DNA from 3 places in the Mesorhizobium sp. M1342 genome. Region 3 is predicted to be linked to each of the others. Evidence: riboswitches for the same ligand, from Rfam matches in the RefSeq annotation. Region 3 holds a riboswitch; each other region holds the start of a gene.

What was found. Region 3 has a riboswitch for cobalamin ahead of metE (5-methyltetrahydropteroyltriglutamate--homocysteine S-methyltransferase). Riboswitches for the same ligand answer to the same signal wherever they lie in the genome.
Region 1: another riboswitch for cobalamin. It lies ahead of NKH06_RS00125 (DUF1636 family protein); the one in region 3 lies ahead of metE (5-methyltetrahydropteroyltriglutamate--homocysteine S-methyltransferase).
Region 2: another riboswitch for cobalamin. It lies ahead of NKH06_RS13260 (ABC transporter ATP-binding protein); the one in region 3 lies ahead of metE (5-methyltetrahydropteroyltriglutamate--homocysteine S-methyltransferase).

Annotation. Positions count from the first base shown of each region.
Region 1 covers NZ_JAMYLI010000001.1:15,968-26,562, forward strand. The annotation lists gene NKH06_RS00095 (precorrin-3B C(17)-methyltransferase) at 1-210, opposite strand, end outside; gene NKH06_RS00100 (precorrin-2 C(20)-methyltransferase) at 207-965, opposite strand; gene NKH06_RS00105 (precorrin-8X methylmutase) at 962-1,594, opposite strand; gene cobG (precorrin-3B synthase) at 1,597-3,123, opposite strand; gene NKH06_RS00115 (cobaltochelatase subunit CobN) at 3,120-6,842, opposite strand; gene cobW (cobalamin biosynthesis protein CobW) at 6,861-7,898, opposite strand; gene NKH06_RS00125 (DUF1636 family protein) at 7,901-8,329, opposite strand; cobalamin riboswitch at 8,369-8,573, opposite strand; gene NKH06_RS00130 (winged helix-turn-helix domain-containing protein) at 8,603-9,802, opposite strand; gene NKH06_RS00135 (NADH-quinone oxidoreductase subunit A) at 10,134-10,499, shown strand; gene NKH06_RS00140 (NuoB/complex I 20 kDa subunit family protein) at 10,490-10,595, shown strand, end outside.
Region 2 covers NZ_JAMYLI010000011.1:41,673-52,267, reverse strand. The annotation lists gene NKH06_RS13290 (metal ABC transporter substrate-binding protein) at 1-255, shown strand, start outside; gene NKH06_RS13285 (manganese/iron ABC transporter ATP-binding protein) at 333-1,193, shown strand; gene NKH06_RS13280 (metal ABC transporter permease) at 1,190-2,050, shown strand; gene NKH06_RS13275 (metal ABC transporter permease) at 2,050-2,898, shown strand; gene NKH06_RS13270 (FecCD family ABC transporter permease) at 2,923-3,909, opposite strand; gene NKH06_RS13265 (ABC transporter substrate-binding protein) at 4,045-4,992, opposite strand; gene NKH06_RS13260 (ABC transporter ATP-binding protein) at 5,039-5,827, opposite strand; cobalamin riboswitch at 5,987-6,193, opposite strand; partial or broken gene NKH06_RS13255 (AraC family transcriptional regulator) at 6,489-7,324, shown strand; gene NKH06_RS13250 (DSD1 family PLP-dependent enzyme) at 7,329-8,468, opposite strand; gene NKH06_RS13245 (D-arabinono-1,4-lactone oxidase) at 8,468-9,745, opposite strand; gene NKH06_RS13240 (MFS transporter) at 9,759-10,595, opposite strand, start outside.
Region 3 covers NZ_JAMYLI010000038.1:10,643-21,237, forward strand. The annotation lists gene NKH06_RS28610 (ArsR/SmtB family transcription factor) at 72-401, shown strand; gene glyA (serine hydroxymethyltransferase) at 430-1,767, shown strand; gene metK (methionine adenosyltransferase) at 1,821-2,993, shown strand; gene NKH06_RS28625 (adenosine kinase) at 3,043-4,035, shown strand; gene NKH06_RS28630 (hypothetical protein) at 4,357-4,914, shown strand; gene NKH06_RS28635 (alpha,alpha-trehalose-phosphate synthase (UDP-forming)) at 4,902-6,596, shown strand; cobalamin riboswitch at 7,165-7,366, shown strand; gene metE (5-methyltetrahydropteroyltriglutamate--homocysteine S-methyltransferase) at 7,462-9,813, shown strand; gene NKH06_RS28645 (cytochrome-c peroxidase) at 10,258-10,595, opposite strand, start outside.

The DNA of each region.
Region 1 (10,595 bases), on a different contig from region 3:
GGCCGCCTTGATCAAGGCGTCCTTGGAGCGGGCGAGTTCCTCGCGATTGTCGGAAGCGACGCGGGTCTGATCCGGGCGCAGCTCCAGCCGGTCGAGATAGGGTTTGTAGCCGTAAAAGAATTTGGCCTCGGCGACGGCGCGGCTGGCTTCCGGGGTGACCTGATGGGCATTGCCGGGGCCAAGGCCGATGACGGTGAGACGACCGCTCATGCCTGCGCTCCCAAGACGCCAGGCCGGCCGGACCAGCCGGCGACCAGCACGATGGCGAAATAGGGCGCCTTGTCGTCCGGCTTGTCGGCCAGCTTCATCGACACGCTGCCGGCCATGGTGCCGCGCTCGACATAGACGGCGCGCGACAGCTTGGCCGTAGCCTCCAGCGCCCTCCTGATCTTGGGCAGGTTACGGCCGACCTTCATGATGACGGCGGCATCGGTGTCAGCCAGCCGGCGCGTCAGCTCGAACTCGCTCATCGTGCCGGGCAGCACCGTCAGCACATCGTCGCCCTGGACGATCGGGATACCAGTCTGCGACCAGCAGCCGGACATGGCGGTGACGCCGGGAATGACTTCGGTCGGGAAGCGATGGGCGAGGCGCACATGCAGATGCATGTAGGAGCCGTAGAAAAGCGGGTCGCCCTCGGACAGCACGGCAACCATCCTGCCGGCTTCGAGGTGCTCGGCGACCCTCTCGGCCGACTCCTCATAGAAAGCCGTGATCTGCGACCGGTAGTCGTCGTGGTCCTTGTCGATTTCGGTGGTGACGGGATAGAGCAGCGGCAGTTCCGTCATTTCGGGGCGGAACTGCGCTTCGACGATGGCGCGCGCGTTGCTGTTGTTGCCGCGCTTGGCGAAATAGGCCACGACATCGGCTTCCGCCAAGGTGCGCGCGGCTTTCAGGGTCAGCAGTTCGGGGTCGCCGGGACCGGTGCCTACGCCGACGAGACGGCCTTTTGCAATGGCGTTCACAGGCCCGGCCTCGCCAATGAATTGAGCGCGGCGGCGGTCACGGCGCTGCCACCGAGCCGGCCGCGCACGATGGCGTAGGGAACGCCATAGGAATTCTCGGCCAGCGCGTCCTTCGATTCGGCAGCGCCGACGAAGCCGACCGGCATGCCGATGATGGCCGCCGGTTTCGGCGCGCCGTCGCGCAACTTCTCCAAGAGATAGAAGAGCGCGGTCGGCGCATTGCCGATGGCGACCACCGAACCGGCCATGCGGTCGCCCCACAGGTCGATCGCGGCGGCGGAGCGGGTGTTGCCGATCTCCCTGGCGATGTCGTGCGTGCGCGGATCGCGCAACGTGCAGATCACCTCGTTGCCGGCTGGCAGCCTGGCGCGGGTGACGCCATGCGAGACCATTTCCGCGTCGCAGAAGATCGGCGCGCCCGCCGCCAAAGCGATGCGGGCAGCGGCAACGAAATCCTTGGAGAACACAAAATGACTTGATGCTTCGACCTGCCCGCAGGCATGGATCATGCGGATGGCAACATCGGCCTCGGCCTCGGAGAAGCGCGACAGATCGGCCTCCGCGCGGATAATGGCGAAGGAGCGCTCATAGATCGCCGTGCCGTCATGGATATAGTCGTAGGCGGCCATGCTCATTTCCGTTTTTCAGTTTGGGCCTGTCGGTAAGCCTCGGCGATACCGGCCGGCCCGAGCCTTGCCAGGCAAGCGGCGGCGGTTTCGCCTTGATATCGTGTGCCGCGGATCATTGCCGCGACGCGGCCAATGCCGCGCGCGGCGTCATAGCCCGGCCTGTAGCCCGCAGGAAGGGCCTTTGCCGTCGCGTTCACGACAAGTCCGGCTCCGTTTTCGCCGCCGACAATCGTCAGCGCCGCCGAGCCGGGGTGGGCGCAACCCTTGGCGCAGCCGGAAACGTGCAGGGTGAAGTCGAGGATGTCGGCATTTTCAGTGGCGATTGTCTCGGCAATGTCGCGCGTGGCGATGCGGCCGGAGGCGCAGGCTGGTGTGCCGGGGCAAGCGGCTATGCGCGTGCGCGGGTCGGTGGGGGCGGTGACGAAGCCGAGGGCGGTGGCGGTGTGTTGGAGCGATGAGTTGGCGGCCGGTGGCTGACCTAGGAAAAGCAAGACGCGGCCTGGGGCTGGGCGGATTTCTGACGTGCCGAGGGCGAGGGCGTGTTGAGCGAGGGCGATGAGCTTGTCGGCCGGCATGCTGCCGTAGGGGAGGGCAATGCCGAGGGCGTGGTCGGTCGATAAAGAGAAAAGACCGATAGGTCGGCGATCCTGCACACCCCCCTCTGTCCTGCCGGACATCTCCCCCGCAAGGGGGGAGATTGAGCCGTCATCGGCGCTTTCGCCAATTGCCGACGTCACGTCCACCGCCGATGTTGCAGGACGAGAGCCGGCGTCGGAACCGCCGATCTCCCCCCTTGCGGGGGAGATGTCCGGCAGGACAGAGGGGGGTGCGACGGAGTGCCAACCTGCGAGAGAGACCAATTGGCGCTCCGTCAAATCCCTCGCATGGGCCTCCCGACCCTTCTCGGCAATCATCCTGAGCACCGCAACGGCAATATCGCGCGCTACATCGTCATCGACCGTCGCAAGCGGCCTCGCGCTTTGACCATCACCGGCAACAGACACAGCCCACAGCACGCCAGCGCTGGCCCGCACCGCCTTCAGCCGCACATCGGCCGTCACCGCATCCATGGTCAACTGCCCACCGCCATCGACAATCACGGAAACCTTCGGCCCGAGCCGTTGCGTCAGCCCAGCCTCGCCAATCGCCGCCCTGATCCGCTCGGCCAGTGGCCGGGGATCGGCAATCTCTTGCGGATCGATGCCGGCCAGCGGCCCGGTCTCGACCGGCACGCCGGTGCGCACCGCGATATCAAGCGCATCGACCTCCGCCGCCAGCAACGCCGCGCTGTCCGCCGTCAGCCCGCGTATCTGCAGGCTGCCGCGCGCGGTCACTTCCATGATGCCGTTGCCATGCCGCAAAGCCGATTCGGCTAACCCGATCAAAAGCTTCGGCGACAATCCTCCAGAAGATGGGCCTCCAGAAGATAGACCTCCAGCGACCGGGTTGAGCCGCACCAGCAGGCCGTCGCCGGTTTGCATTGGCGCCGACAGGGCCGGACAAGCGCCGCGACGCGAGAAGGCGTTCATGCCGCCACCCCAAGCGCTTCTGCTTCGGCAATCAGGGCGGCGAGATCGTCGTCGATGGAATTGCGCAGGGGATGCCAGAGGCCACGCCGGCGCGCCGACAGGAAGCGTTCGGCGATGACTTTCGCGGCGGCGGGGTTCTCGCGCAGGATGAAGGCGCGAACCATGGGATCGCCGAGATAGGCGTCATGAACCGCCTCGATCAGCGTTCCCGAAATGGCGTGTGTGGTTTCGGCAAAGCCGACCAGCCGGTCGACGGTTTCGGCAAATTCGGAGGCGCCGCGTGGGCCGTGGCGCATCTGGCCTGCAATGAAGCGTGGATTGACGGCGCGGGCGCGCACCACCCGCGATACCGCTTCGCCTACCGAGCGGAGCTTCGGCCTTTGCGGATCGGTGGTGTCGAGCACGATGACGTCGGCATGCCTGCCCAGGGTTGCCAAGGCAGCCGAAAACCCGCCAATGAAGGCGACGTCGGCGGAGCCCTCGAGGATATCGCGGCCGGGGTCGTCGCCGGTGTGGACGAGAAGATCGGCTTCGGCGATGCGGCCTTCGAAGGCGCCGGGCACCGAGATGCCTTCTCCTTCTGCGCCGCCATAGGCGTGCGAGGTGGCGTCGAGATAGGCGCGGCCGATTTCTTCGCGCGCGGCCCAGTTGCCGGAGGACAAGATATCCTCGACGCCGGCGCCATAGGTGCCGGGCGAGGTGCCGAAGATGCGCGGGCTGAGCTTGCCGTCGGCACGGGTTTTGGCCGCGAGCGGGTTTTCCGTATCGTCCTCGTCGCGGGCGGCTACCGCGTTGGCGGCGGCATCGATCAGTGCGATCTGGGTCGGGAACATATCGCGGAACAGGCCTGATATGCGCCAGGTGACATCGACGCGTGGCCTTCCGAGCGTGGCCGGCGACAATACCTCGATGCCGGTGATGCGGCCGGTCGCCGAATCCCATTGCGGCCGGCAGCCCATCAGCGCCAATCCTTGCGCGATCTCCTCGCCGCCGGTGCGCAGTGAGGCCGAGCCCCAGAGATCGATGACCAGCGAGCGCGGCCAGTCGCCATGCGATTGCATGTAGCCGCGCACCACTTCCTCCGCCGCTGCCTTGCCCAGATCATAGGCGGTCGGCGTCGGCATGGTGCGCGGGTCCGAGGTGAACAAATTGCGGCCGGTGGGCAGAACGTCCGAGCGACCCCGCGCGGGCGCGCCGGCCGGGCCGGCCTTGACGTGGCGGCCATCGAGTGCGGCGAGCAGCGCCGCCTTCTCGGCTGCCGCACTCTGGCGCCGCATGGCGTCGGGCTCGTCCTCAGGGGCGCGGCCATAGATATGCAGCCCGTCCTTGATGGCAAAATCCTTGAGGTCGCAGAGCCAGGCGTCGATGCGGCGCAACGCTTCGTCGGGCGCGTCGGTCGTGGCGACGCCGGCTTCGGAAGCGAGGCCGGTCTTCTGCGCCGTCTCGACGATCAGCTTGGCAAGGCGGTCGCGGCGGCGGCGGTCGAGCCCGTCGGCCTGGGCGTATTCGTCGACCAACCGTTCCAGCTTGTGCTGGTTCTCGTCCAGCTCGGCATCGGTCAGTGGCGGCGGCAGGTGGCCAAGGGTGACGGCGGCAATGCGCCGCTTGGCCTGCGCCGCTTCGCCGGGGTTGGAGACGATGAAGGGATAGATGACGGGCATGGCGCCGGTGACGATCTCGGGAAAGCAGTTCTCCGAAAGCGCAACGGTCTTGCCCGGCAGCCACTCCAGCGTGCCATGCGCGCCGACATGGACGAGCGCATGGACGCCGAGCGATTTGCGCAGCCACAGGCCGAAGGCGATCAGCGCATGGCGCGGCGGGAGCGTCGGGTCGTGGTAGTCGGCGCGGCGGTCGACGGAGCGGCCGCGGGCTGGGGCGAGGGCGACCGTGATGTTGCCGAAGGTGGCAGCGCGGAAGGGGAAGTGGGCGGCGGTTGGCGCTTGAGCACCCCCCTCTGTCCTGCCGGACATCTCCCCCGCAAGGGGGGAGATTGAGCTCTCATTGCCGCTTTCGCCAGCTACGAACGTCGCAGAATGAGCGCCGATGGCGGAACTGCCGATCTCCCTCCTTGCGGGGGAGATGTCCGGCAGGACAGAGGGGGGTGCCTCGCACAAACCTATCTCATATTCAGCCTTCCAAGCTGCATCTACGGCAGCAATTGCTGCAGACGGCAGTGCCTTCGAGAACTCCACATAATCCCTCAAGGCCAAGCCATGCCCGCCCTGGCCCAGCCGCGCCAGCAACTCACGCGGCGTTTGCGGAATCCCCTCAACGACATAGCCCTGTTCGCTGAGGTCCTGCAGCATGGCCAGCACGCTGGACGGGACATCCAAACCCACGGCGTAGCCGGTGCGGCCGGGGGCACTGGGATAATCCGGCATCAGGATGGCCAGCTTGCGTTCGGCGCGGGCTGTCTCCTGCAGGCGGATAAAGGCCGCGACGCGGTCAGCCACTTGCGCCACACGATCCGGTTCCGGCCGGTTGGCAAAGGCGCGGTGGCCAAGTGCTGGATCGATCTCGCTCTCGCCCTTAAAGGAAAGGGCGCCGGCCAGGATGCGGCCGTCGAGTTCGGGCAGCACGACATGCATGGCGAGGTCGGCGGGCGCCAGGCCGCGCTGGTTGGTCTCCCAGACGTCGCGGCGGGTGGTGGCGACGATGACCTGGAAGACCGGTACGCCGGCGCGGTCGAACAGGGTTTCAATGCCGGGTTCGGCGCCGGACGCGAAAGCGGTCGCGGTGATGATGGCGGCGGGATTGAGCGCGGCGAGTGCGGTTTCCACGAACGCCAGGGATGAGGGGTCCTTGAGGCTGGAGACGAAGATGGGGACCGGATTGATGCCGCGCTGGCGGAGCGCGTGGAAAAGCGCATCGATGGGCGCGACATCGGCGGCCAATAGCATCGAGCGATAGAACAGGATGGGGATGATAGGAGCGTTGACGTTGTCAGCGTCGAGTTCCTTCACACCCCCCTCTGTCCTGCCGGACATCTCCCCCGCAAGGGGGGAGATTGCGCTGTCATTGGAGATTTCGCCAATTGTCGAGGTTGCGGACGCGTCAGCTTCTAATGAAACGGGAAAAGAGCCGGCTTTGATGAAGTCCGATCTCCCCCCTTGCGGGGGAGATGTCCGGCAGGACAGAGGGGGGTGTGAAGGATCACCAACGACCCCAAGTCCTGGCTCATAAAACCCGGCTTTCGGCACTGGAACCGGCTCTGCAAAAGCCGCATCCTGTCCCGCCAGTCGCGCCAGCCTCCGCACCAGCGCGCTCATATTCGCCGGGCCGCCCTCGCGGAAATAGTCGAGCAGGCCATCGAGCTCCTCGCGCGGCAGCGTCGAGGCTTCGATCAGGCGCAGATCCTCGTCGCGGCATTCGCCGGGCAGCAGCGCCAGCTTTATGCCGTGTGCGCGGGCGGTCGAGGCAAGCTGGTCGCAGCCGTAGCGCCACCAGTCGTAGCCGCCGAGGATGCGCACGAGGATGACCTTGGCGTGACGGGCGACGCTGTCGACCCAGAGGTCGACGGACATGGGATGGCGCAGGTCACGCAGGGCAGCCAGCCGCATCGAGGGCAGGCGGCCGGCATCGGCCTTCCAGGCTGCCGCCAGTCCGGCGAGGTCGCTGTCGGTGAAGGACAGGGCCACGATATCCGCCGGCGCCTGCCGCAGATCGACCGGCTCGGCGAGGTCGTCGAGCGAGGCGGATGTCGTGGTGAGGATGTGCATCGCAACCCGTGTCCGAGATCAGCCGGCGAGTATACGCTCGATCGCCGGGCGGTTCAGCCCCTTCAGGCCGATGACGACGAGACGCGAGCGGCGGTCGTCCTGCGCGGTCCAGGCGCGGTCATAGTAATGATTGACGCGCGGCCCGACGGCCTGCAGCAAGAGCCGCATGGGCTTGCCGCCGACCTCGACGAAGCCTTTTACGCGCAGCACGTTCTCTTCTTCGGCGACGGTGGCGACGCGCTTTGCCAACTCGTCCGGATTGGCGATCGAGGCAATGTCGACGATGAAGGTGTCGAAGTCGTCATGCTCATGGTCGAATGCGCCGTCATGGTGGGACTTGCGGTTTTCGATGTCGTCCTCGACGGCGAGACCGAGCCCGAGCAGCACGGAGGGATCGACCTTGCCATGCGACGTCGGCACGATCTTCACCGCGCGGGCGGAATGTTCGTTGATGATGGCGTTGGCGCGGGCGGTGCCGGCGGCGTCCATCAGGTCGCTCTTCGACAGGATGATCAGGTCGGCGCAGGCGATCTGATCCTCGAACACTTCTTCCACCGGATCGTCATGGTCGAGCGTCTCGTCCCCGGCGCGCTGCGCCTGCAAGGCGTCCATGTCGTTGGCGACGCGGCCTTCGGCCAGCGCCGGGCCGTCGACCACGGCGATGACGCCATCGACTGTGACGCGGCTCTTCACGCTCGGCCACTGGAAGGCCTGGACCAGCGGCTTGGGCAGCGCCAGGCCCGAGGTTTCGATCAGGATATGGTCGACCCTCGGCGTCAGCGACAGGATCTTGTCAAGCGCCGGCACGAAATCGTCGGCGACGGTGCAGCAGATGCAGCCATTGGCCAGTTCGACGATGTTTTCCTCCGGGCAGGTGTCGATGCCGCAGCCCTTCAAAATCTCGCCGTCGATGCCGATGTCGCCGAATTCGTTGACGATGATGGCAATGCGTTTGCCGCCGGCGTTTTCCAGGAGATGGCGGACCAGCGTCGTCTTGCCGGCGCCGAGGAAGCCGGTGACGACGGTGCAGGGAACGCGCGAGACGGAAGCAGTCATGATCAGTCCTTCAACAGGTCGAGGGGAGGGATGCGGGCAACGAGGCCACGCTTCAGGCTATCGGGGCGGCCGCGCCATGGAATCAGGCCGTCCTTCGAGGTGGCGAAGAGCTTGGCACCCGTGATGAGGTCGGCGCCGCTGGTCGTGGTCAGGTCGCCGAAGACATAGCTCCAGCAGCCGTCGCGCAGGATGGCGGCGCTGAGGCGCCGCTTGCAATTGCCGAGGCATTCGACGCTGCGGATGCGAATATCGTCGCCAGATGCGGCGCGGCGCGTGTCGTCCGCCAGCAATTCGCCGGCGCGGGGATGGGCGTCGGAGCCGGTCTCATTGCGGCAGGAGGCGCAGACGATGATGGTGACGCCGGCCAAGGCATCATCATGGCCGGACGAAATATCCGCTGTGCCAGCCGAAAAACTGCTGTCGTGGTCCAAAGATCGGGCTCCTTGCCCGGAAACCCGCCGGGCGATCGGATTCTAAAGTCGCAGACGGCAGGTCTCCTGGCTCGCGGGTCATCGCCTTGGGTAGCCGCCTTCCCGGGAACTCCCCAGTGGCTTTCGGCCTTGGCTCTTCGCTTACAGTTGCGGGGACAGCCGCGGATTTGGGATTTTGCCCCGCACCGCATTCCCTCTTAGCCCTTGCCGTTGCGGGCAAGAGACCATCTGAACCGGATTTAGGCTTTTGCGGGCGGCGGTGTCAACGCGAGCTTACGACACGGCGATGTCGGCCAGCGCCGGCCCCAAATCCCCGGCAGGCGTCACTTCGATGCGTTCGAGACCGAGCCAGCCCTGCATCTGCTTCAATTCCTCGAACAGCTCTGCAGCGGTTTCAGGCGGTGCACCGGGCTCCGCATAGGCCGCATGGACGCGCAGTATGCTGGCCGGGCGATCGGCCTTGAGGTCGACGCGTGCCACGATCCTGTCGCCGAGCAGGAACGGCAGGACATAATAGCCGTATTGCCGCTTGTCGGCCGGCGTGTAGATCTCGATGCGGTAATGGAAATCGAACAGCCGCTCCGTGCGCGAGCGCTCGAAGACGACCGGATCGAAGGGTGCCAGCAGGGCGCGGGCCTCGACTTTGCGCGGCAGGCGGGCGTCTTTGTGAAGATAGGCGGGCTTGTCCCAACCTTCGACACGCACCGGCAGCAGCTCGCCCGTTTCAACCAGTTCCTCCAGCCGGCCCTTCATGTCGGCCGGCGACAGGCGGAAATAGTCGCGCAGGTCGCCTGAAGTCGCCACGCCGTGGGCGCGGGCAGAAATGCGCAGCAATTCGCGGTGCGCGTCCTCGGCTGCCGGTACCCGCAGATCGAGGATCGCCTGCGGCAGCACGCGTTCGGGCAGGTCATAGAAGCGCTCGAAACCGCGGCGGTGCGCCGTGGTGATGCGCCCGGCCCAGAACAGCCATTCGAAGGCGTGCTTGGCATGGCTCCAGCCCCACCAGCCGCCCGAGCCTTTCTGGCCTTCGAGCGCGGAAGCGGCGATCGGGCCGCGCTCGGCGACCTGGCGGTAGATCTCTTCGATGTAGGCGGCGTGCTCGCGGCCCCATTTGGCGAGGCCCAGATACATTTCGTCGCCGCGCTCGGCGCGCTGCATGCGCCAGCGCATCAGCGGGTATGTCTCGACCGGCAGGAAGGAGGCCTCGTGCCCCCAGTATTCGAAAACCGTGCGCTTGCGCGTCACGGCCGCGTTGTCGAGCAGCGAGAACGGGTAGGGGCCAAGGCGCGAATAGAGCGGCATATAATGAGCGCGCACCACCGCGCTGACGGAATCGATCTGCAGCAGGCCGGTGCGGGAGAGGGTGCGGGCAAAATGCCGGCGGTCGGGCGTGCCGGTCGGGCGGGGATCGAGAAACCCCTGGGCGGCAAGCGCGATGCGACGGGCCGTGGGGAGCGAGATCTTTTCCTTCATGCAGGCATCACTTTGAAGTGTTTTGACCGAGGGTCGAATGGCTGATTCCAACCCATGCTAGCAGGGTTTTGGCGGCATCCATGTCAGGAGAGAAAAGTGGAGTAAAAAGCGAAGGAAATCAAACAGGAGCGGATCGGACCAGTTTGCCGCGATATGCCGTCCAGGTCGGTGTTTTGAACAAGGTTTGACTTGCTTCGCTGGAAGTGCTGCGCTAACCCTCGCCGCGTTGCAGCATAGGCCCTTAAAACGGTTCAGCGGTTAAACTGTCACGCTTCCGCATTAGGGTCCGGTGCTGTAATCAAAGTGGATTGGCGCCAACGGAAAGCCGAGCATGAACGCACTCTTGAGCTCATACCTGCCCATCGTCCTGTTCATAGGCGTGGCGCTGGTTGTCGGCCTGGCGTTGCTGGCCGCACCCTTCCTGGTGGCCTATCGCAATCCCGATCCCGAAAAGCTTTCCGCCTACGAGTGCGGTTTCAACTCGTTCGACGACGCGCGCATGAAGTTTGACATCCGTTTCTACCTGGTGTCGATCCTGTTCATCATCTTCGACCTGGAAGTGGCCTTCCTGTTTCCGTGGGCGGTGTCGTTTTCGAAGATCGGCATGCTCGGTTTCTGGTCGATGATGGTGTTTTTGGCGGTGCTGACCATCGGCTTTGCCTATGAATGGAAAAAAGGAGCGCTGGAATGGGATTGAACGACAGTTCAGGCACCCTCGTCGCGCCGAAGCCCAAGGGTATTATCGATCCCAACACCGGCAGGCCGGTGGGGGAGGACGATCCCTTCTTCCTCG
Region 2 (10,595 bases), on a different contig from region 3:
AACGCCGACCAGCAAGGCACCCCGCAACAGGCGCGCAAGCTGATCGACCTGGTGCGCGAGAACAAGATTCCGGTGGTGTTCAGCGAAAGCACCATTTCCGACAAGGCGGCCAAGCAAGTCGCGCGCGAAACCGGAGCCACCTATGGAGGCGTTCTCTACGTCGATTCGCTGAGCGAGGAAGACGGCCTGGTTCCGACCTATCTGAAGCTTCTCGAAACCACCGTCGAGACGATCGTCCAGGGGTTCGGCGGGTGACCGGGGTTCGCACCGCGCTCGCTCCGGACAGCAGCCATGATCGAACATCGACCGGTAGCGGCCGGGTCGTTGCCTCCATCGACGTGGACGACGTCACCGTCAACTATTCAAGCGGGGTCACGGCCGTACACTCCGCCTCTTTCAGGCTCGGCGCCTCCACCATCTGCGCGCTGGTCGGCGTCAACGGCTCCGGCAAATCGACGCTGTTCAAGGCGCTGATGGGCTTCCTGACGCCGTCGACCGGAACAGTGCTTATCGCCGGATTGCCCGTCCACGCAGCGCTGAAGCGCGGCCTAGTCGCGTATGTGCCGCAGAGCGAGGATGTCGACTGGAACTTTCCGGTGCTGGTGGAAGATGTCGTCATGATGGGCCGCTACGGCCACATGAATTTTCTGCGTATCCCAGGCAGAGCCGATCGCATGGCGGTCGACGCGGCACTGGAACGGGTCGGCATGACCGATTTTCGCAAGCGCCAGATCGGCGAACTGAGCGGCGGCCAGAAGAAGCGTGTGTTCCTGGCGCGCGCTCTGGCGCAGGGCGGCGAAATCATCCTGCTCGACGAGCCGTTCACCGGCGTCGACGTGCAGACCGAAGCAGCGATCATCGATCTCCTTCGGTCGATGCGCGACGACGGCAAGCTGATGTTGGTGTCGACGCACAATCTCGGCAGCATCGTCAATTTCTGCGACCATGTCGTCATCTTCAACAAGACGGTGCTGGCCTTCGGACCAACAGAGACAACGTTTACGCAAGCCAATCTTGCGAAAGCTTTTGGCGGCGTGCTGAGGCATCTGCGCCTCGGCGGCGCCGATCTTCATGACGACCCCGACGCTCGCCACCTGACCGTGCTGACCGATGACGAGCGTCCTCTGGTGCTTTACGGCGAGCGGGATCAAGAGAAGATGATGAAGCCCGACAGCGGATCGCCAGCCCCGTGATCGACATCCTGCTGGAACCCTTCACCTACAACTACATGGCCAAGGCCATCTGGGTCAGCGCCCTGGTCGGCATGGTCTGCGCGTTCCTGTCCTGCTATCTCATACTAAAGGGCTGGGCCCTGATGGGCGACGCGCTTGCCCACTCGGTGGTGCCGGGCGTTGCGGCCGCCTACATAGTGGCCCTTCCCTATGCCGCCGGCGCATTCGCCTCCGGCCTCATCGCCGCACTCGGCATCACCTTGGTGCGGCGCGTGACGCAACTTCGCGAGGACGCCGTGATCGGCCTTGTCTTTACAACGCTGTTCGCTGGCGGGCTGCTGATTGCGTCGATCAGTCCGACCTCCGTAAACATCCAGTCCATCGTACTCGGCAACATCCTCGCAATCTCCGACGAGGATGTAACCCAGATCATCCTCATCGCAGCGGTTTCGCTGGCTGTACTGGGGCTTCGATGGAAGGATATGATGCTGGTGTTCTTCGACGAGAACCATGCGCGCGGCGTCGGCCTGAATCCGTGGCGGCTGCGGGTCCTGTTCTTCGTGCTGCTCAGCGCCTGCATCGTCGCCGCGCTCCAGACCGTCGGCGCGATCCTCGTGATCGCGATGGTGGTAACGCCTGGCGCCACCGCCTATCTGCTTACCGATCGGTTCGGCGTCATGATCCTGCTCGCGATGGCGATCGGCGCGGCGACGAGCGCGGTCGGCGCCTATCTCAGCTTCTTTCTCGATGGCGCGACTGGCGGACTGATCGTGGTGCTGCAGACCGTGGTCTTTCTGATTGCCTTCGTCTTCGCACCCAAACATGGGCGGCTCGCCGCACGCCGGGCGGCACGTGCCGCATCGCAGGTCGCGTCATGATGACGATCTGGTCCTGGATCGCCGAACCGCTCAGCCACGAATTCATGCGTCGCGGTCTCGCCGTCGCCGTTCTGGTCGGCGCCATTTGCGCGGTGTTGTCCTGCTATCTCGTCCTGAAGGGCTGGTCGCTGATGGGCGACGCCGTTTCGCATGCCGTGCTTCCGGGTATCGTGCTCGCCTATATCGCCGGGATCCCGCTTGCCTTCGGCGCCTTCGTGGCAGGACTTGGCTGCGCGCTGGCGACGGGCTACCTCAAGCAGCACAGCCGGATCAAGGAGGACGCAGTCATGGGCATCGTCTTCTCAGGCATGTTCGCGTTTGGCCTGGTGCTGTTCGTCAAAGTCGAGACCGACCAGCATCTCAATCATATCCTGTTCGGCAATATGCTCGGCGTCCAGTGGCGCGACGTGATCGAGGCGGCGGTCATCGTCGTGCCGGCGATCCTCATCGTTCTGGCAAAACGCAAGGATCTGTTGCTTTATTGTTTCGATCCGGCCCATGCGCGCGCGATCGGCCTGCCCGTCAACCTGCTGCATTTCGGGCTGCTGACGCTGCTCGCGTTGACCATCGTGGCCTCGCTGAAGGCTGTCGGGATCATCCTTGTCATCGCCATGCTGATCGCGCCGGGAGCGATCGGCTTTCTTTTGACGAAGAGCTTTGAGCGCATGCTCGCCATTGCAGCAGCCGCCGCCATCGGGTCGAGCGTCGTGGGAACGATCCTCAGCTATCACATCGACGCAGCCACGGGCCCGACGATCATCGTCGTTCAGGCCGGCGTTTTTTTGCTTGCCCTGTTCCAGTCGAAGCGCCCAAAGCAACGGGTGCAGCTGGGCATTTCGGGAGAGTAATCGCGGCCCTGACCCAAGCCGCACTCAAAGCCGGTTGCGGATCAGCATGGTGACGACGAAGAACGCGCCGACCGAGCTGGTGATGATGCCGATCGGCAGTTCCTGCGGCGGCAGCAGCGTTCGGGCCAGGAGGTCGCTGGCCAGCAACAGCACCGCGCCGAAGACGGCGCAGCTGGCAACCAGGCGCAGGTGCAAGGGGCCCGCCAGCGGCCGCGACAGATGCGGGATCATCAGCCCGACGAAGCCGATGACGCCGGCGACCGAGACCAGGATCGCCGTCGAGAAGGCGGCGACGAGAAAGGTCATCCTTCGCATCCGCGCCACCGGCACGCCCAGGCTTTCGGCGGCGTTTTCGCCGGCCAGGAAGGCATCGAGCCTGCGATGGTTCCACAGCGCGTAAGCCAGAATGGTGCCTGCTCCCAGCGCGCCCAGCCAGATATTATCCCAGCGCGCCAGGCCAAGGCCGCCCATGGTCCAGAACAGCACGGAGTGGGCGGCGCGCTGATCGCCGGCAAAGACAAGATAGTTGGTCAAGGCGGTGAACATGAAGGACACGGCAAGGCCGGCAAGGATCAGCCGCTCCGGGCCTTGCCCCCTCACCCGCGCAACCAGCAGCAGCACGACGCCGGCAGCCAATATGCCGCCGGTGAAGGCCGCGACCGGCAATGTCCAGATGCCGAAACTGTCGCCGAAGACGGTGATAACGGAAACCGCACCCGCGGCGGCGCCCGACGACAGGCCGAACAGGAACGGATCGGCGAGGTCGTTGCGGGTCACCGTCTGCAGCAGCGCACCGACGACGCCGAGGCCGGCGCCGACGCAGATGGCCAGGATCGTGCGCGGCAGCCGCAGGTCGACGACGATCTTGCCGACCGGTCCTGCCACGTCGTGCCCGCTGAAGCCGATTGCACGGCCAAGCGCGGCAACAACATCGGTCAACGGGATCAGTGTCGAACCATAGGCGATCGACAGCAGAGCGAGAGCGGCGATCGCCGCCGCTCCCACCAGCATGGCCAGTGCAAATGCCGGATGGCGCAAGCCTGGAAATGCGTCGCGTCTGTCAGGACGCGTGCGACGCACTTCCAGGATCTTTTGTTCATGCATGTCGTTGCCCCAAAACCGCTGCGCACTTTTGGGCGACAGGCATCAAAACGCTTCCGGATGCATGGCCTTGGCGATCTTGTCGATGGCTTCGATGTTGGCCGGTCCCGGCGTCAGTTCGGCATAGCGCAGGGCGACGAAGCGCTCGTTCTTGACCGCGTCCGTCTCCTTCATGGCCGGATGCGCCTTCAGGAAATCGAGCAGTTTCCTGTAGCCGCCACCGTCCTGGTAATCGAGCAGGATGAGGAATTGCGGATTGCGCGACGCCACCGTTTCCCAGTCCGTGTTGCCCCAGCTGGTATCCATGTCGGCCATGATGTTGTCGCCGCCGGCGGCTGATATCATGGCGCTGGGGATGGCGAATTTGCCTGCGGTGAACGGCTTGTCCTCGCCGGAATCATAGAGGAAGACCCGCGTTCCCTTGGCGTCGCCGACCTTGGCGGTGATGTCGGCGAGCCGCGTCTTCCAGCCGGAGACAAGCTTCTCAGCTTCGGCCTCCTTGCCGAAGATCTTGCCCAGTTTCTCGACGTCGCCATAGAGCAGGTCCATCGAGGCGGCGGGGCGGCTCTTGTCGAGATGGACGCAGCTTTCCGTCAGCACCAGCGTCTTGATGCCGTGCGGAGCAAGCGTGTCGGGCGTCACTTCACCACCCGGCTTCATGCCATAATACCAGCCGGCGAAGAAAAAATCGGGCTCGACCGCGACGAGGTTTTCGAGCGTCGGATATTTCGGCGCCAGTTCCGGGATCGAACCCTGCTCGGCCTTGAATTCGGGACCGACCTTGTACCATCCGGAGATGCCGGTCAGGCCGACGATCGCCGGCTGCAGTTTCAGCGCGAAGGCCATCTCGGCCATGTTGAGATCCTGAATGACGGCACGCTTCGGCGGCGCGTCGAAGGTCAGCGGCTTGCCGCAGCTGTCGACGGTCACCGGGAAGGCCAGGGCTGTCGAGGCCAGCAGCGAGAAGGCAAGCGAAAAAGCGAGGCGTTTCAAGGGTTTTCTCCTGTGGACGGGATTGATCGATATGTGACGGCTTCAATCAGAATGGCGGCGCGGCACGGTTCGGCATCTCGAACACCGTCAGTTCGCGGTCTTCGGTCGGATGGCGCAGACGCAGCACATCGATGCCGAAAATCTCGCGGATCAGCTTTTGGGTCAGCGCTTCGCGCGGTGCGGCGAGCGCTTGCAGACGGGCATGGTTCATCACCGCCACCCTGGTGGCAAACGGCGCGACCAGCGCCAGATCGTGCAGCACCGCGATCACCGTCATCTCGAAGCCGGCCACGAGTTCAAGCAGTTCGCCGCGGGCGCGCGGGTCGAGATGGTTGGTCGGCTCGTCGAGGAACAGGATCTTTGGCTGCTGGGCGATGGCGCGCGCCAGTTGGGCGCGCTGGCGCTCGCCGCCCGACAGGGAGCCGATGGTGCGGCCAAGCAGCGGCAGCAGGCCGGTCCGGCGCAGCGCATCGACGACAATGTCACGCTCCTCGCTCCTGCGCCGTAGCCGAGCGTGCGGGACCCGGCCCAGCTCGACATAGTCGATCACCGCCAGCCGCGGATCGGGCTGGTCGGTCTGGCCGACAACGGCGATATGCAGCGCCCGCTCGGCGGCGGAAATCCCGTCCAGCCGGCGCCCGCCGAGGTTCACCTCGCCGGAGCTCGGCCGCAGCATGCCCGACAGCATGCGCAGCAGCGTCGTCTTGCCCGCGCCGTTGGGACCGATGATGGCGAGGCGATCGCCAGCGGCCACCGAAAAGCTGACCGCCTGGACCAGATCCCGGCCATTCGCCATGGCGCAGAGGTCATGTGCTTCGAGAAGCGCTACGGTCATCGGCTGCCCGCCAGATTGCCGGGATGGCAAAGCGTGCATGCGATGATGCGATGGATGGAGCCGTCCAACTTTCCGTCACTTTCCAAAACTGGCGACGGAAGGAAGCTGGCGAAGCGGCCGACAAGACCGGGATTCGCGTTTCCTCCCGGCACACCCCGTCCGGTCAACTCTGTGATGGCAGGTCTCCTGGCTCGCGGGTCGTTGCGCCATCCTGCCTTCCCAGCCTTGCCGGCCAGTGGCATTCACGGATTTTGCTCGCCGCTTACAGTTGCGGGGGCAGCCACGGCCTCGACCCCTGGGGATCTCACCGTGTTCCCTTTTCACCCCTCGCCTTTCGACTCGGGGACCATCACCGCTTCAGCGTAGATTTCCCCCAATCGCTTCGCAATGGATTTCTCGGACGGAGTGGTGGGCCGGCTAGGGGAAACATGCATTTCACGCTCTCGATATGTAATAACATTACGCATTTAGAGGATGCCGCCTGGCGCTGTCAAGCGAAGCCTGCCGAATTTGGCTCGTCGGCGGCAAGGGGCGCTCGACCGCTGTGCCATATCGGTGTGCGACTGTGACGGGATCGGTTCGATTGCGCGGGATGCGCAATTTCGATCAAACTGGCCGCGCCAGGAAACGGCAGGATGATCTGGCCAATGCGAGGAGCAAAATGAACCCGACCGAGAAAGCGCTGTGGTTCGTCGAAAGTCATCTGCCGGAGGCGATCTCGCTTGACGATGTCGCGCAAAGCAGCGGCGTGTCGCGTTTTCATGTGACGCGCGGGCTTTCGGCGCTGCCACGGGCCGCTCGGTGATGGGCTACATGCGCTCACGCCGGCTCACCGAGGCGGCGCGCAAGCTGGCCGGCGGGGCGCCCGACATTCTCTCCGTCGCGCTCGACGCCGGCTACAACTCGCATGAGGCGTTCACCCGTGCCTTCCGCGATCAGTTCGGCACCACGCCGGAACTGGTGCGCGCGCAAGGCACACTCGACAAGCTCGACCTCGTGGAGCCGATCCTGATGGACCAGTCCTTCCTCACCAATCTCGAACCACCGCGTTTCGAGACCAGCCGGCCGTTCCTGATCGCCGGCCTCGGCGAACGCTACAGCTGCGAAACCAGCGCCGCCATTCCGATGCAATGGCAGCGCTTCGGCCCCTATATCGGCAACATTCCGGGCGAGACCGGCGATGTCGCCTATGGCGTCTGCGTCAACGGCGACGATGCCGGCAATTTCGACTACATCGCTGGCGTCGAAGTGTCTGATTTTTCCGACCTGCCCAAGGAATTCAGCCGGGCGCGGGTGCCGGCGCAGAAATATGCGGTCTTTGCCCACCGCGAACACATCTCGACCATCCGCCGCACGGTCAATACGATCTGGAACAAATGGCTGCCGGCTTCCGGCCACGAGATATCGGATGCGCCGGAATTCGAACGCTACGGCCCTGAGTTCGACCCACGCAGCGGCAATGGCGGGCTGGAGATCTGGATACCGGTGAAGGCGTAGTCGGTCAGGCCATCGGCAGCGCCGGCCAGCGATCGACTATCCCGCCGCCGGAAAACACCGCGATCGACCCGAACTGCTGCAGCACGGCTTCGCTCTGCGTCGGCCTTAGAAACGCGTAGTCGCCGGGTTTTACGGTCGCGTCGGCGGGCAAGCCCATGAATTGCTGGTTGGAGGACAGGCCGAGCAGCCCATTCGCCTTCATGCCTTCGGGGAAGACGGGCTCGGCCATCCACTTGCCGCCATAGAGATAGCAGCCCTTGCGCGGGAAGCGGCCGAGCGCCTGCAGCAGGCGGGTGACGGCCGGCGGGCCAGGCAGCATCGGCTCGACCATTTTCAGGATCGGCGTGCCGATGAAGGCCGCCGGCTGGAAGCCGTCGAGGCCTGGCGTATCGAAATCACTGGGCAGCACAAAGGCCGAGCCCATCGAAACCTCGTTGGCCATGCCGCCATGATGAAGCAGCGCGGTCTTGCTGCCGCCGATGTTCAGGATACGGCGCTGGTCGGCGCCGAGACAGGCGACGAACGCCGAGGCCTGCGCCGACGCCTTGGCCAATGCCTTTGCCGGTCCGCCGAAAAGGCCGGGAATGAGCGGCGCATGCGCCTCGTAGGCCATGACGCCTTCGCAATGCAGCCGGGCCGGCAACGCGCTCAACGCCTTCGACAAGGCCTCAGGACTGGCGAACCCGCCGCGATGCAGCCCGACATCGATCTCGAAAGCGATGCGCAGGCCGATGCCGAGTTCGCCAGCGAGGGCGCCATATTCCGCCAGTCTCTCCTCGCTGTCGATCAGCCAGCAGACACGCGACCAGTCAACATTACCCTTCACCAGCGCAGCCCTTGCCGCACCGATCGGCATCGGCTTGCCATAGAGCAGATCGGCATCCGGGAACGCCTTCAGCACCGCCTCGCTGATCGGCGGGTGAAAGGTCATGAAGCGCTCACTGCCGAGCGCCTTGCCGATATGCGCAAGCAGCGGCAGGCAGGCGAGCGATTTGTCGACCAACCGCACAGCAAGGCCGGGGTCGAGTCTGCCCTTCACCAGGGCAATATTGCTGTCCAGCCGGTCGCGATCGAGCAGCAGGCAGGGCTGGAAGATGCCGGCTTCCTTCAGCGCATCCGAGAGGGTGGGAAAATAGGTGCTCATCATTCGATGCCGAACAGGCCGGCCATATAGGGCGAGACGAAGCGGTTTTGCGGATCGACGTCGCGGCGCACCGCCATGGCATCGTCCCAGCGCGGGTAGAGCTTTTTCAGATCCGCCGCTTTCAGGCTGTGCATCTTGCCCCAATGCGGCCGGCCGCCATATCTGCGGAAGATCGGCTCTGCCGCCCGCATGAACGGCAGAGGATCGTTCGCTGCATCATGGTGGATGGCGATGGAGCAGGTCAGCCTGTTGTAGAATGGCGAAAGCCAGAACTGGTCCGGCGCGACCGAGCGCACCTCCATCGGGAAATAGACCTCGGGAAAACGCTTCTCGGTCAGCTCGATGATCTCGGCCAGCGCCTTCGGCCCTTCCTCGAACGGCAAATGATATTCCATCTCGTTGAACTTGGTCTGCCGGTCGCTGGCATAGACGTTGAGCCAGTCCTGCACGTAGTCCTCGGCCGGCAATTTGGCGATGGCGCCCAGGATCAGACGGCCACGCAGCGATGGCAGCCAGGCAAGTGAGGTGCGCAGCCTGCGCAGTGTCCTCAAACCCGACTCGTCCTCTTCCGGCGGCCGTGCGGTGGGTGCGGCGCCGCTGAGATCGCTGGCGATGAACTGCGCGTAGCCGGAAAACGGAATGTAGTAGAATTCGGCCGAGCGATGCGCGGCCATCATCGTCTCGAACTCCCGCAGCATCTCAGTGATCGGCAGCACCCATTTGCGGCGCCGCAGCCGGTAGGTCGCGATGTTGTTGAGCGTCACTTCGGTGAGCACGCCGAAAGCGCCGAGTGCGACGCCGATGGCATGGATCATGTCCTGATCCCCTGCCCGCTTGAAGTCGCGAACCTTGCCAAGCCCGTCGATGATCCGCACTGTCTCCAGCTGCGTGTGATAGGCACCGAGTGTCGGTCCCGAGCCGTGCGTGGCCGTGCCCAGCGCGCCGCCGATCGCCTGGCGGTCGATATCGCCCATGTTGGGCAGGCCCTGGCCAATACCTTGCAGGATGCCCATCAGCGCGCCGAGCCGGGTTCCTGCCCGCACCCGCGCCTGATGTTTTTGCGCATCGTGCGAGACCAGCCCTTCCAGTCTCTCCAGGGACAGGATCGTGCCCCGCGATTTCACCAGCGGCGTGAAGGAATGACCGGCGCCGGCGACGCGCACCGGGCCAGGCGCGGTCCGGACGAGATCACCGAGCTCACCGGCATCGCCGGGGCTGGCGATCAGCTTGGGCTCGGCACTTACAAAGCCCGACCAGTTGCTCCAAATGTTTGACATCCCACCTCCCCGCTCAGGCAACCGCACGACGGCGACGCGACACAAGGACGAACAGACCGAGCAGCACCACGCTGGCCACCGCGCTGGCGGCGGCGAATTCCGGCACCGGCCGGAAATCCTTGCCATCGATGAGCAGCGACGCCGCGATCGGTCCGATCGCCAGGCCGAAAAGCTGGGCTGCCGGCACCAAGAGCACAGCGGTGCGGGTCTCGTCGGCGGTGATCGCCAGACGGATCTGGTAGGGCACGATGAACAGCAGGATAAAGCCCATAGCCAAGGCAGCGACCCAGAACGTCGTCAGGCCGGGGCTACTGGCAAGAACCAGGGAACTGACAAGCGCGACGACGCCGATCGCCGCGATGGCAAGGCGATAATCGATGCGCGCCTCGAACGCGGTCGCCGTCATCGCCCCCAGGACCTGCACGGCGAGGCTGGCCGAGACGATCAGGCCGACGGTGCGGCCATCGATGCCGTATTGCGCGCCTAGCGGCTCCAGAAAAGCCCAGACCGCGCCGAAGAACATGAAGTAGCAGAAGACCGACAACAGCGCGGTCATCGAGGGAACAGTCAGCACATTGGCCAAATTCTCTTCCTTGGGCAGGTCGGCATAGTCACCGGGTACGGTGAAGGCGACCGCCAGCGACACGACGCAGACGACGGCAAGAACGATGAAGCCGCCCGCCGACCCGGCGGCCGGAATGACATAAAGCGCCAGCAGCAGGGCAAGCGCGCATTGCGCCAGCGTCTGCATGGTGACGAAATAGCCGCCGATGCGCTCGGCGCGCCGCGAGCGGGCGATCAGTTCGGTGGCGATGGCGACCAGACCGCCCTCGGCGAGCCCGGCCAGGGC
Region 3 (10,595 bases):
GGAGAACGCGAAATGAGAAATTCGGCAGGACTTGGTCCTGAGCCATGATGACACTGGTTAGTCGCCTACGCATGGCAGCGCATCCTGACCGCCTTCGAATCCTGGGCCTTTGTGCGCATGCGGACCTAACTGTCTGCGAGCTAGCGGAGATTCTGGGCGTGTGTCGAGAGCGGGTTGCGCGACACGTCCGGCTGCTCGCCAGAGCCGACTTTCTCTGCTGCAACGAACAGCCTCCGTGGCGCTCGTACCATCTCAACGCAGGATCCAACGACGGCGGGCTGGTTCAATTATTGGTCGATCTCCTGCCCCATCGCGACGGCTATCATAAACAGGACCTGCAACGGCTCGAAGCGGTACGAGACACGCGGCCGAAGGGGACCGCGTGCTTGATCGTGAAATAGGTCAATCCAATTGGAGCGCGAAGCTACCATGGACAACTCCGCAGACGGTGCGATCGCACAGCCCGACACCCACGGGCGGTCTTCCTTGGCCGCGGTTGATTGCCGCGTTCACGAGCTGCTTCTGAGACAGGAGCGGCAGGAGCGGACGACCCTCAAGCTCATCGCCTCAGAGAACTTTGCGTCCTCGGCCGTGCTGGAAGCGAACGGCTCGATTTTCACGAACAAGTACGCCGAGGGGTACCCCGGTGCGCGCTACTACGCTGGAAACGAGATCGTTGATGAGCTTGAGAATCTAGCCATTGAGCGCCTGAAATCACTATTTGGCAGCGAGCATGCCAACGTCCAGCCTTATTCCGGCTCGCCGGCCAACCAGGCTGTCTATCGTGCGCTTTTGAGTCCCGGTGACAAAGTCATGGGCTTGCCCCTTCCGGAAGGGGGCCATCTGACTCATGGTTGGGCCATCAACTTTTCCGGTACTGACTATCAACGCGTGCCCTATGGGTTGGATGAAACGACACAGCAGATTGACTATGACCGCTTGCGCGAGACAGCCAAGCGGGAACGGCCGCGGCTCATTTGGGTCGGCGGAACTGCTTACCCGCGTGTCTTTGACTACGCGGCAATGGCAGAAATTGCCCTGGAAGCGAACTCCTATCTCGTAGCCGACATTGCGCACATCAGCGGCCTGATTGCCGCGGGAGCGCACCCGAATCCCGTGGGCCATTGCGACGTGGTCAGCAGCACGTCCCACAAGTCGATCCGCGGTCCCCGCGGTGGCTTCATTTTGTCAAGGAACGAAGATCGCTATCAGGCCCTGTATCATACAAAGAGCAAATACAATCTCGCCAGACGAATAGACCGGGCGGTCTTCCCTCACCTGCAAGGCGGGCCTCACATGAATGCCATCGCTGCGCTAGCGGTTGCCTTGCACGAAGCCGCGAACCCGTCCTTCCGAAGCTACGGCCAACAGACGGTCAAGAACGCCAAGGCTCTGGCACATGCACTGCTTGAGCGAGGTCATGACCTGGTGACCGGGGGGACGGACAATCACATGCTGATCCTTGATCTTCGCAATCGGCCACTATCGGGCAAGGCCTATGCCGAGCGACTAGCAAAGGCAGGAATCATCACAAACTTTAATATGGTGCCTGGCGACCCGCGGGATCCGGCGGTCACAAGCGGAATTCGCCTGGGGGCACCAGCAGTGACGTCAATGGGCATGCGCGATGTGGAAATGCAGCAAATTGCTGGCTTCATTGACTCCGTCCTCCAGCGGCCAGACGACGAAGATCTCCATGCCTGCGTGCGAAGAGACGTTGCCGACTTGTGCGCTGCGTTCGAGGTCCCGGGCATCTCCGACAAGTAAGGTGGGCCAAGCAAAATGCCCATACCACATCCAACACCCGAAGCGAGGTATTCATGGCTAGGCAGTTCGTGTTCTCTTCCGAATCGGTTGGCGCGGGGCACCCGGATAAGTTGGCCGACAACATCTCGGATGCCATCCTCGACGCCATCCTCCGCACAGATCCCAAGGCGCGCGTCGCCTGTGAAGCGTTGGTAAAATCAGGGATAGTCGTTCTGGCTGGCGAGATTACCAGCGATGCCCAGGTGGATTACAGCCAAGTTGCGCGCGATACGATTCTCGACATTGGGTACGACGACGAGGCCGTCGGCTTCGACGGCCGGCGTTGCTCCGTCGTCCATGCCCTCACCGAGCAGTCGCCCGACATCAGCCAAGGCGTTGACGAGGGAAGAGGGCAAGACCTCCAGCAGGGAGCGGGAGATCAGGGCCTCATGTTCGGCTACGCATGCCGCGAAACCGATACCCTGATGCCTTTGCCGATCCAGCTCGCTCATCGCTTGACGAAACGGCAGGCGTATGTCCGGAAGGCACAGCTTGGCTGGTTGCGTCCTGACATGAAATCCCAAGTCTCAGTGCGCTATGAGGGGTTGCGCCCGGTCGCCCTGGATACCATCGTCGTGTCGACGCAACATGACGAGCAGGTCTCGCAAGAGACTGTCCGCGAGGGCGTCATTGAGGAAATCATAAAGCCTGTCCTGCCGACCCACCTGGAGACGGAAGGCATCAGAATTCTGGTCAACCCGACGGGGCGGTTCGTAGTCGGCGGGCCGCGCGGCGACTGCGGTCTCACGGGACGCAAGATCATCGTCGATTCCTATGGCGGGATGGGTCGTCATGGCGGCGGCGCCTTCTCGGGCAAGGACCCGTCCAAGGTTGACCGCTCAGCTGCCTATGCGGCCCGCTATGTCGCAAAGAACATCGTCGCCAGCGGACTTGCGGACGTGTGCGAGGTGCAGCTTGCTTACGCAATCGGCGTGGCCAGTCCGGTTTCCGTCATGGTCAACACGTTCGGGACAGCCAGGGTTGAGGAAAGCAGGATCGAGCGCCTCATTCTTGAGTTGTTCGATCTCAGACCGAAAGGCATTATCAAGATGCTTGATCTCTTGCGCCCTATATACCGCAATACAGCCACCTATGGCCATTTCGGCCGTGAAGAGCCTGATTTCACCTGGGAGAAGACAGACAGGGCGGACGAATTGCGTCGCGAGGCAGGACTAGCCGCCCCGTGAAGCCGCCGGCGAGCGAATTGGCAAGCGGAAAGCCCAAGCGGAGACATTGATGCCGGATTATGACGTGCTTTGCATCGGCAATGCCATTGTCGACATCATCGCCCAGTGCGACGACGCTTTTCTGGTGACCAACGGCATCATCAAGGGTGCCATGAACCTCATCGATACCAAGCGCGCCGAGCTGCTCTACAGCCACATGGGGCCGGCGATCGAGGCCTCCGGTGGCAGCGCCGGCAACACGGCGGCCGGCGTCGCCAGCTTCGGCGGCCGCGCCGCCTTCTCCGGCAAGGTGTCCAACGATGCGCTGGGCGAAATCTATGCGCACGACATCCATGCGCAGGGTGTCGCCTTCGACACCAGGCCGCTCAAGGGCGAGCCGCCGACGGCGCGCTCGATGATCTTCGTCACCCCCGACGGCGAGCGCTCGATGAACACCTATCTCGGCGCCTGCGTCGAGCTTGGCCCTGAGGATGTCGAGGCCGACAAGGCGTCCGGTGCCAAGGTCACCTATTTCGAAGGCTATCTGTGGGATCCGCCGCGCGCCAAGGAAGCGATCCGGCAGACGGCCAAGCTGGCGCACGCGGCAGGCCGCGAAGTCTCCATGACACTGTCGGATTCGTTCTGCGTCGACCGCTACCGAGACGAATTCCTCGACCTGATGCGTTCGGGCACGGTCGATATCGTCTTTGCCAACAGCCACGAGATCAAGTCGCTCTACCAGACATCGTCGTTCGACGAGGCGCTGGCGCAGATCCGCAAGGATTGCCGGATCGCCGCCGTCACCCGCTCGGAAAAAGGCTCGGTGATCGTGCGCGGCGACGAGACCGTGGTCATCAAGGCGACCGCCATCAAGGAACTGGTCGACACGACGGGCGCCGGCGATCTCTATGCCGCCGGCTTCCTGCATGGTTACACGCAAGGCCGCGACCTGCAGACTTGCGGCGATCTTGGCTCGCTGGCGGCCGGCCTGGTGATCCAGCAGATCGGCCCAAGGCCAAGGCAGAATTTGCGCCGCGAGGCGGAACGGGCTGGGTTGCTGTAGATGCGCGGGCAACTAACCAGCTGCCCAACCGACGCGATCATCGCAGTGGCGGAACTGTGTCAAAGCTCGCTGATAACGACAGCCATTCGCTTCGGAGAACTGACCGATGCTGCTGCCGTGAAGCTCGCTGGAAGGGGGTGCAAGGCGGGCATGCCTTGACGGCATTCACCGTCATCGAGATCGCCACCGGCATTTTCCAGAAGCTCAGCTTGGGGAAGGCCAGTAAGGTTCCTGAGGTAACGGAGAACTCGCGGCGTCCGTCGGAGCACTTGACTTGCGATCACGTCCCACGATGCCGAATGCGGGCAGACTGGTTCGCCATTGGTATGGGACCAGCGGAATTGGCAGCAGGGCTTCATCTTCGTCAATCTCGACGAGGCGCCGGATGTGGAGCCCGGCATTCGCGGATGTCAGGAAGTGCTCGCCTGGCTGGTATTCACATCGCGGTCTGGCTTCCACGATTTTGGGATCGTCGAGGGCAACGAGGAAGGGATTCAAAAACCGGCCCTGACGGGCGGAAAGGGACTATCCCGCCCTCTCCGATCTCCGTGTCAAAACTCTTCGGCAGACGCAGGATCGCATCACGGGGCCCGGCAGCCTTGGCTGCAGCGACATAGTTTCAGTTCATTTCAACAGGTGCTGGCATGGGTGTATCTCTTATCCGAACAATCCAACAATTACCGCAAGCACGGTCCGCTCGATCGGGTCGCCAGCTATTTTCGCGATAAGCCGGTTCTTGAGGGCGCCGAAGCCGAAACGCGGCAATCGGTCGCCATTTGCTCTGACGCTCGTCAGATTCTCGTCAGCAGGGCCAATTTGGAATTCCAGTTGCTCCATCTGGGGGAAATATTCAACGGAGGCATGAAATGGACGCATTGAACAACGCCAACTCGCCGCGCCGGAACCTCACATGGCAAACTGGGGCTGTTCACGAACTAATCGCTTTTGAACAACCCCTGAGAGACTTGCCACAGGAGCGAGAACAACAAGCCGAAGTTGGCCCGTCCCGTCCTGTTGTCTCAGCCGCAGACCAGCGCTTCAACACGGCGGCCCAGCAGCCACATAGGAGTCTTATCGCAATTTCCAACCGCGGTGCGACTGTCAATTCTGATCAGCCCAAGACAGGCGGGCTTTCGGCGGCCCTGGAGTGCGTCGTGGAGCGTTCCGGCGCGGTCTGGGTAGGTTTTTCCGAGCATCTGGGCGACGGGGATAAGCAACAGGTGCCCCTCGTGCAGCGTGGCAAAGGTCAAATCGGGTGGCTCGATGGGCCGGCAGCGGACTATTCTCGGTACTATCAAGGTTTTGCAAATTCAATATTGTGGCCGGCGCTCCACTCGCTGCCGGACCGGATCTCAGGCTCGGAAGAGGATTATAAAAGTTATCGCGACGTCAATGCCTTCATGGCGCGCGCGGTGTCCGAATTGGGAGATAACGCAGTCTACTGGGTTCATGACTACCATTTCCTGCCGCTCGGCGCTGATTTGCACAGACTCGGCATTGACCGGCCGATCGGCCATTTCCTGCATACGCCATGGCCCGAGTCTGACATGATGGAGCGCGTGCCCAATTCTGGCGAGCTAATGAAATGTATGCTCGAGTATGATCTGCTCGGTTTCCAGACCGACCGTGATGTGAGCAATTTCCTCGCCTGTGTCCAATCTCATTTGGGGCTGGAGAGCAAGAACGGGGTCGTTTTCTCGGACCATGGCCAGACGCAATGCCAAAATTTTCCTATAGGTATCGATCCGAAGCAATTCGAACAGTGTGCCGCAGATTCGCTTGAGGCGCAGAAAGCCTACATTTCGCAGTTGAAACTTGGCGGAGCAAAGCTAGTTATCGGCGTCGATCGGCTCGACTACACCAAGGGCATCGACAATCGGATTAAAGCTTTCGATCTGCTGGCAGTCGAGCCGCAACGTGTCTCGCTCTTGCAAATCGCAACTCCCTCACGTGGCGACATCCAAGCGTACAGCGAATATCGGCGCGACGTCGAAAGACTCGTCAATCAAGTCAACAACCGGCATGGCACGGACGAGTGGATGCCGATTATCTATGAGAACAGGTCGTTCACCCAAGCTGAGATAGCGGGTCTTTACAGAGCCGCGCGTGTTTGCGTTGTGACGCCGTTGCGCGATGGCATGAATCTTGTGGCGAAAGAATACATTGCTGCACAAGATCCGAGCGACCCTGGCGTTCTGGTGTTATCGAAGTTTGCCGGCGCGGCCGAAGACTTCGGCGAGGACGCCCTGCTGGTAAATCCGAGGCTCTCCGACGAGATAGCTACCGCGATCTCAAGAGCGGCCAGCATGCCGCGCGAAGAACGCATCCAACGCTGGCGGAGGATGATGGACAAACTTGAAGCGTATACGATCCACCATTGGTCAGCGGACTTCGTTCGGCAACTGGACAGCAGCCGGGTTACGGTCCCTGCGGATCACTTCCACTATGTTGGCTTGGGCTGGATCAGCGAGGCCCAAATGCCTTCGTATCGGACCGAGCCAGAATTGCACACCGCGCTGACGCGTGCACTGGATAAAAACTGGGTCCTGCCGATCGTATGATGCAGAATATGAAGCACGCGAGCTTTGCCTGCATTTGCGCATCCCTCAATGCCGAGCGCTTGGAGAGAGAGATACTTATCCTGACCGCCTGAATGCGGCTTAAGCGGCTTATCGGGACCACAGTCGGGCTTTGCATCAGACCCTTGAGCCAGGCTCCGTCAGTGTGGTCTCTTGCCGCCGAGCGGAGTCATCACGATTGCCTAGTCACCCGTGATGACGACTGGCGTGCCAATTCCCCTCGGACCACGGTTTGGCGCTCACTCCGAGAAAACCGCTTCTACCACGCACGCACGGCTTGCGGCCGCATCGTTAAACATCGCCACCAATGCGATCTTCTGCATTCTAATGACGTTGTCACGCGCTTGAAGTCTTGTCCGAAATCCTTCATCGGCGACCTGCGAGGGATGTCGCAGCCCGACAGGGATCCATTAGTTGGACTATGGTGGCAGCGGAGCAGCGCCGCCAATGGGCGACTGAATATTTCACAATGTTAGACAAGCGTAAAAGCGAAATCACATAACGACATAAACATTTCGTTATGCGTCATTGACAAAAGAGCGGACTGCTGTGATTGTCTGCGTGTCGTGGTTCTCGCGTGCGGTGCTGCCGCAGCGGAGCTAAGAGGGAAGCCGGTGCAATGCCGGCGCTGCCCCCGCAACTGTTAGCGGCGAGCCAACCCCACTCATGTCACTGAGGCGAATACCCTCAGGAAGACGGGTAGAGGCTATGACCCCGCGAGCCAGGAGACCTGCCACGGCGAATTACGTCCACGGGCGGGGTGTCTCGGTGGCCGCTGCAAGCCGGCGTTCGTGCCGGCCTGCTAGCGCCTTCCTTGTCATCGGCGCCCCAACCATCGGGGTATGACATGACTGACTCTCAGGAAATTCCTGTAGCAACGCTCGGCGTGCCGCGCTTCGGTCGTCGGCGAGAACTGAAATTCGCGCTTGAAAGCTACTGGTCCGGAACATCGTCCGCTGGCGACCTTCTCACGACGTCGAAGGCGCTCCGTGCCGCTAGCTGGGAAGAGCAGCGCGATCGCGGCGTGTCGAAAATCCCGTCGAACGACTTCTCGCTTTACGACCATGTGCTCGACACCGCAGCCATGGTCGGGGCCGTTCCATCCCGTTACGGCTGGAATAGCGGCGAGGTCCCACTTGACATCTACTTCGCAATGGCGCGCGGCAACCAGGGTCAGACGGAGGATTGTGGACACGCTGGTCACCAGGAGGAGGCTCATGGACCTGGTGTAACCGCGATGGAAATGACCAAGTGGTTTGACACCAACTACCACTACATTGTGCCGGAACTCGATGATGATCAGACGTTCGCCCTCTCGTCATCGAAGCCGGTCGATTATTTCCTCGAGGCTAAAGCTCTCGGCATTCACACACGCCCAGTCATCCTTGGACCCATCACCTTCCTCAAGCTGGCGAAATCGCCTGCCGAGGGGTTCGGTCCCATCGCGCTCCTACCGCGGCTGCTGCCCGTTTACGAGCAAGTCCTGCAGAAGCTGAAGCTGTCGGGAGCCGACTGGGTGCAGATCGATGAGCCAGCGCTTGTCCTCGATCTGAACCCGAACGAACGAGCTGCGTTCGAATTCGCCTATGGCCAGCTGTCGAAAGCCGCGCCCGAGCTGAAGATCATGCTGGCTACGTATTTCGGGTCGCTGGGAGACAATCTCGAAACCGCGGTTTCTCTGCCCCTGGCCGGGCTGCATATTGATCTCGTGCGCGCTCCCGAGCAGCTGGAAACGGTGGGTCGGCTCGCTCCGAAGGATCTGGTGCTCTCGCTTGGCTTGATCGATGGCCGCAACGTCTGGCGTGCGAACCTGCCCGCCATTCTCGACCGCATCAAACCGATCGTCGCCGGCTGGCCCTTGGACCGCGTCGAGATCGCGCCTTCTTGCTCGATGCTGCATGTGCCGATTGATCTGCGCATGGAGACGGAACTCGACGCCGACATCAGGTCGTGGCTCGCCTTCGCGGCCCAGAAGACCGACGAGCTGGTCTTGCTGGCCCGGGCCCTGTCCCAAGGCAGGGATGCGGTGGCAGGCGCGTTGAAAGCGTCTGCCGAGGCTGCCGCCACGCGCGTGACATCCACGAGGATCCATGACCCGCTTGTTCAGGGGCGGATCGCTAGCATTGAGGACAGCGCGAAGCGACGAGAGAGCGCTTTTGGCGAGCGCTCCAGAGTCCAAGCCGGCTCACTCGGGCTGCCGCCGTTCCCGACGACGACCATCGGGTCCTTCCCGCAGACGCCGCAGGTACGCAAGGCGCGGGCCGCTCATGCGAAGGGCCAGCTGAGCTATGTCGACTATGAGACGTTCCTGAAGAAGGAGATCGAGGCTGCAATTCGCTGGCAGGAAGAGATCGGGCTGGACGTGCTGGTGCACGGTGAGTTCGAGCGAAACGACATGGTACAGCATTTCGGCGAGCAGTTGTCCGGCTTCGCGTTCACCCAGCATGCCTGGGTACAAAGCTATGGGTCGCGCTACGTGCGTCCCCCCATCATTTTCGGCGACGTATCGAGGCGCAATCCGATGACAGTGCGCTGGTGGCAATTCGCCCAGTCGCTTACGGAAAAGCCCGTGAAGGGAATGCTCACAGGCCCAGTCACCATTCTCAACTGGTCTTTTGTTCGCGACGACGTACCCCGCTCCGAAGCCTGCCGCCAGATCGCGCTCGCCATCCGCGACGAAGTGACGGATCTCGAAAGGTCCGGCGCAAGGATGGTCCAGATCGATGAGGCCGCCTTTCGCGAAGGATTGCCACTGCGCCAATCTGACTGGAAAGTCTATCTCGACTGGGCTGTCGAATGTTTCCGGATCGCTTCAACGGGTGTAAAGGACGCGACTCAAATTCATACCCACATGTGCTATTCGGAGTTCAACGAGATCATTCACGCGATCGCTGGAATGGATGCGGATGTCATTTCGATTGAGACGTCGCGCTCGAAGATGGAACTGTTGGACGCCTTCACGAGCTCCAAATATCCGAACGAAATCGGTCCCGGCGTCTATGATATTCACTCACCACGCGTCCCGGAAGTCGGCGAGATTTCGGACTTAGTCATGCTTGCCCGCGAGCGACTGTCCGATGGCCAACTGTGGATAAACCCCGACTGTGGCCTCAAAACACGCAAATGGGAGGAGGTCCGCCCTGCCCTCATTAACATGGTCGCTGCAGCACGCGCGCTCCGGCAGAAAGTGCAGGCGTGAGGCTTCTCTTCCTCACCGTGTGGGGAGTTGCCGACTGGCGGATGTCGGCCGGGAATATGCCAAACCGATCACACTCTTGGAAATAAGCCACTCGGCGAAAATGTGCAATTTTCCTTCGGCACGTGTCCTCATCCCGCAGAAATATGAATGTGACACTACGCTATAGTATTGGTCCTTGGGAACATACAGGCCCCGCGCCTCGAACAAATCGTACACACGTCGTTTCTCAAAGTAGACTGCTTGGCATGTTCGCTCAGGCGGCGACAATATATGGTGCTGCGCGTCTGTCCGCTTCCCCAGCTGATTCGCGCAGACTACGGGCGAGGTGGCAGGTTTCGGGTATTGCTAGCCTCCCGCCAATTCGGAGATGGATGTGGCAATTCGTGTGGCCCAAGTAAAAGCCGCAATCATTTTCGATTGCGACGTCCGCAGCCAGTTGGCCCTTTATTTTCCTGAGATCTGCGTTACAGGCCGGGGCGTTGTCGCCGTTTCGGAGGGTAAGATGGGATAGGCGACCTCGGGTGCCTCTCCGGTCAGCGAGTTGAGGAAGGCAACAAGCAGGTCAACTTCTTCGTCCGCCAGTACTACGCCAAGCTGGGTGGTCCCCATGATGGCGACGGCCTGTTTCAGATCCCAAACCTTGCCCGAATGAAAGTATGGCGCGGTGAGTGCAACGTTGCGCAGCGGCGCCACGCGGAAAACATAGTAGTCATCGGCTGCATTGGTGACCGCAAATCGGCCCTTGTCTTTGTCCGGCAGGACCTCGGCGCTGGGCTGTTCCA